One region of the Streptomyces sp. NPDC019224 genome, then DNA from elsewhere that is predicted to be linked to it. Evidence: riboswitches for the same ligand, from Rfam matches in the RefSeq annotation. Region 1 holds a riboswitch; the other holds the start of a gene.
What was found. A riboswitch is a leader RNA that binds a small molecule or an ion and turns the genes downstream of it on or off. The one in region 1 is predicted to bind cyclic di-AMP.
Positions count from the first base shown of each region.

Region 1 (2,193 bases):
CAGGTGGCCGCTGCGGTAGAGCCTGCCGTACCGCACCCGGCGGCCGTCCGTGGTGGGCAGACCGCCCACGTCCCGGAAGTTGCGGACGCCGGTGAGTACGGGCTCCCTCGGCGGGGTCTGCGGCAGCTGCTGCGTCACGGTCACTCCTGGAGGCTCTGCCCCGGCGCGTGTCGCCGACGGGCCCACGCCCGCGACGATACGACATCGATTCCCGGGGCAGTCATCTCCTCCACCGCCTCCCGCGGCCCGCCGGTTCTCCCGTACGCGGCGCCGTCCTCGGTCCCGGACGGCCGATGAGGTGCGGGCCCGCGTGGAGCGGTGACGGAGGAGCCCCACGAGGTCTCCGGTGACGCGCTCGGCCGGTCCGGCTCCGGTGCGGACGATGGGCATGACATGTCCGGATTGGGGAGTTATGCCGAAAGTGCCCTGATTGGAAGGGGGATGATCACCCTCTCGTGAGCGGGATCATATCCGTGACGGTGTGTGGCCACGCCCCGGCGGGGTAGACCATGCGCCGCGCGGAAAGCCAAGATCCGTAATCCACGGAGTGTGACCGGAATTCCGTGCCGCAATTCCGGTACGGAATCCGGCGTGGAAGCCGCGGCTTGTTTCCGCCGTCCCGGCTCGCTTACGTTCCATGCCATCCGGATGGAACGCCCAATCCTGCCGCCGTCCGGAATTCGCATCCACTCACCGTGTGGCAGGAGCGGGGGAACCAGGTAAGCCGCCGACCGGGACGACCGGACGGCTAGGGGTGAAGTCGCGCCAGGCGCGGCCGGGCATCTCCAGCCCGAACCCGACAGCTCACCTCGCAGGCGCCGGAGAGGAAATTCTTCATGCCCAATTCGGGTAAGCACCGCCGTTCCAAGTCCAGCATCATCGCCCGCGGCGTCGCCGCCGCCGGCGCCGGTGGAGCCGTCATCGCGCTTCCGCTGCTCGGCGCCACCGGTGCCCACGCCGCGGAGCAGTCCGCCCCGGCCGCCTCGAAGTCGGCCGCCGCGCACACCGCCTCGGCCAAGTCCGCGAAGAGCGCCGGCACCACCTATTCCGTGGTCTCCGGCGACTACCTGTCGAAGATCGCGGCCGCGCACCACGTCGAGGGCGGCTGGCAGAAGCTGTACCAGGACAACCGCGAGGTCATCGGCGAGGACCCGAGCCTGATCCTCCCGGGCATGAAGCTGACCCTCGGCGCCGAGGCGGCCCCCGCCGCCGCCACCCCGTCCAAGGCCCCCGCCGAGACGGTGGTGAAGGCCGAGGTGAAGACGGAGGCCAAGACCGAGGCCCCGGCCCCGGCCGCCCAGGACAACGCCTCCGGCTACGTCCACCCGGTCCCGGGCAACCACACCACCGCCTACCGTGCCTCCGGCGCCAACTGGTCCAGCGGCAGCCACACCGGCATCGACTTCCCCGTCGCCACCGGCACCAGCGTGAAGGCGATCACCTCCGGCACCGTCGTCACCGCCGGCTGGGGCGGCGCGTACGGCAACCAGGTCGTCATCAAGCACGCCGACGGCCACTACTCGCAGTACGGCCACATGTCCTCGCTCTCCGTCTCGGCGGGCCAGACGGTGACCGCGGGCCAGCAGGTCGGCCTCTCCGGCTCCACCGGCAACGCCACCGGCCCCCACCTCCACTTCGAGGTCCGCACCGGCCCGGAGTACGGCTCGGACATCGACCCGATCGCCTACCTGGCGTCGCACGGGATCTCCGTCTGATCCAGGCGGTACCGGCCCGGTGATCCGGGCCACGGAACGACCGAGAGGGACGGTGCGCGGCGGCGCGCCGTCCCTCTGCTTATTCCCTCTTTACCGAAAACTGACCGGGTGGTTTATCTCACCCTTCGTCAACCCCTTATTACGGTCGCGTAGGTCACATTCCGGGGTGCAGGATATGCGTTTGTGGCAGACGATTCGAACAACCTTCAACAGGGCGTCATCGACCAACAGGGCGCCATCGGGTCGTACGCGGCGATTGGCGACAGCTTCACCGAGGGAGTCGGCGACCCCGGCCCGGACGGAACGTTCGTCGGCTGGGCCGACCGGCTCGCGGTACTCCTCGCGGACCGGCTCCCGCACCCCGGCACGGCGACGGACGCCGAGGGCTCACCCGTTCCCGCGCACGGGAACTTCCGGTACGCCAATCTCGCAGTACGAGGACGCCTCCTCGACCAGGTGGTCGAGGAGCAGGTGCCCC
Region 1 is NZ_JBEYCF010000049.1:5,056-7,248, forward strand. Features, by position in the region: gene ABZ564_RS25860 (tyrosine-protein phosphatase) at 1-138, opposite strand, end outside; cyclic di-AMP (ydaO/yuaA leader) riboswitch at 678-833, shown strand; gene ABZ564_RS25865 (LysM peptidoglycan-binding domain-containing M23 family metallopeptidase) at 837-1,715, shown strand; gene ABZ564_RS25870 (SGNH/GDSL hydrolase family protein) at 1,899-2,193, shown strand, end outside.

Region 2 (2,193 bases), on a different contig from region 1:
CCGCCTGCGTCAGCCCCGAGCAGTCGTACGAGGAGGGGCCGGTCGCTCCCCAGACGTACGGTTTGCCGATCTGCGCCCGGGCGAACGCGAGGACCTTCTCCGCCTTCGTCGACGCACTGCTGCCGGAGCCCGAACCGGAAGCGGAATCCGAACCGGAAGCGGAATCCGAACCCGAACCGGAAGCGGAACTCGAACCCGTCTCCGTACCGCCGTCGCCCGGCTCCTCGGCCTTGCGCTCGGCCTCCTTCCTGGCGGCGGCCTGCCTCTGCGCCAGTTCCTCCGCCTTGCGCCTGGCCTCCGCCTCCTTCTTGCGCTCCAGCTCCGCCAGGCGCGCCTTCTCCTCGGCGGTCAGCTTCGACAGCAGCGTCCGGGCCTCGGTCAGCTTCTTCTGGACGTTCTGCTTGCTGGTGCGCAGCGCGGTCTGCGCCTCGGTGAGGGTCTCCAGGCTCTTCACGGCCTCGGCCCGCTGCTTGGACGCCTTCGCCTGCTGCGTACGGAACTCCGTGACCGCCCGCTGCTGGCGCTCGGCCATCCGGTCCATGAGATGGGTCTGGTCGAAGAACGACTGCGGGTCGTCGGCCAGGAAGAAGGTGGCGGTCGGCGCGAGGGCGCCGTCGCGGTACTGGGCCGCGGCGTAGTTGCCGAGCGTCCTGCGGGCGTCGTTCAGCTTCGCGGTGCGCTTGGCCACGTCGTCCAGCAGCGTGTCGACCCTGGTCCGCTGCTTGTCCGCGGCCTCCTTCGTCTGGTTGTACTTCTGGGTCGCGGTGCCCGCCTGCCGGTAGAGGTCGTCGACCTTCTTCTGCACGTCCTCGATGCTCGGCTTCGGCGCCGGGGCGGCCATCGCGCTCTGCGAGGACAACAGGGTCACCGATGCCAGCGCGGCCGAGGTGAGCCCGAGGGCGGGGGCGGTGGCGCGCACCCGGGTGCGCGGTTTGCGATGCGACGCCAAGGCCGGCATCTCCTTCCGTGGACCGCCTACCGGGTTAGCTGTCGGGTTCGGGCGGAACGGAAGGCTGCCCTACGGTCCCGTGGGGGCGGACCGATTCACCCCGGTGATGCGTGTGGGTCCCCGGTTCCGGGCGAGCCCGGATTCGGCGTGGGGGCCCGCTCGGCGTGGGTCGCCTCTGGGGGTACGGGCCGTCCGAACGAGCACGCTAGCCAACTCATGGGGCCGCTGTGAAGGTTGGTGTTCGATATGCCCGATACATTTCCGTGACCTTCTCGGAGCGGGGCCGGGTGTCGGTCGGGAGCTTTAGACTCGGACAGCGATGAGCAGCCTCTTTGACGACAGTTTCCTGGCCGGCCTCCAGCACGAGGAGGACGGGCCCCCGCCGCCCCCCGAGGACTCCGCGCCCGAAGCGGTGCCGGAGGACCTGTTCGCGGGCATGTTCGACGGGCCCCCGCCGTCGCGTGACGCGTACTACCGCGACGGCGCGCACCGCCCCGTCATCGATCCCGAGGCCCTGCTCGACGGCCTGAACACCGAGCAGCGCGCCGCCGTCGTGCACGCCGGGTCGCCCCTGCTCATCGTCGCCGGCGCCGGCTCCGGCAAGACCCGGGTCCTCACCCACCGCATCGCCCACCTGCTGGCCGAGCGGGGCGTGCACCCCGGCCAGATCCTGGCGATCACCTTCACCAACAAGGCCGCCGGCGAGATGAAGGAACGCGTCGAGCAGCTGGTCGGACCCCGGGCCAACGCCATGTGGGTCATGACCTTCCACAGCGCGTGCGTCCGCATCCTGCGCCGCGAGTCGAAGAAGCTCGGCTTCACCTCCTCGTTCTCGATCTACGACGCGGCCGACTCCAAGCGGTTGATGGCCCTGGTCTGCCGCGACCTGGAGCTGGACCCCAAGCGCTACCCGCCGAAGTCCTTCACCGCCAAGGTCTCCAACCTCAAGAACGAGCTCATCGACGAGGAGACCTTCGCCGGACAGGCGAGCGACGGTTTCGAGAAGACCCTGGCCCAGGCGTACGCGATGTACCAGGCCCGGCTGCGCGAGGCCAACGCGCTGGACTTCGACGACATCATCATGACGACGGTCCACCTGCTCCAGGCCTTCCCCGACGTCGCCGAGCACTACCGCCGCCGCTTCCGCCACGTCCTGGTCGACGAGTACCAGGACACCAACCACGCCCAGTACACCCTCGTACGGGAGCTGGTCGGCCCGGTCGGCCCGGAGGACGCGCCCGCCG
Region 2 is NZ_JBEYCF010000003.1:215,826-218,018, forward strand. Features, by position in the region: gene ABZ564_RS03610 (NlpC/P60 family protein) at 1-958, opposite strand, end outside; cyclic di-AMP (ydaO/yuaA leader) riboswitch at 957-1,107, opposite strand; gene pcrA (DNA helicase PcrA) at 1,269-2,193, shown strand, end outside.
Region 2: linked by a shared signal. The riboswitch ahead of ABZ564_RS03610 (NlpC/P60 family protein) and the one ahead of ABZ564_RS25865 (LysM peptidoglycan-binding domain-containing M23 family metallopeptidase) in region 1 are both predicted to bind cyclic di-AMP.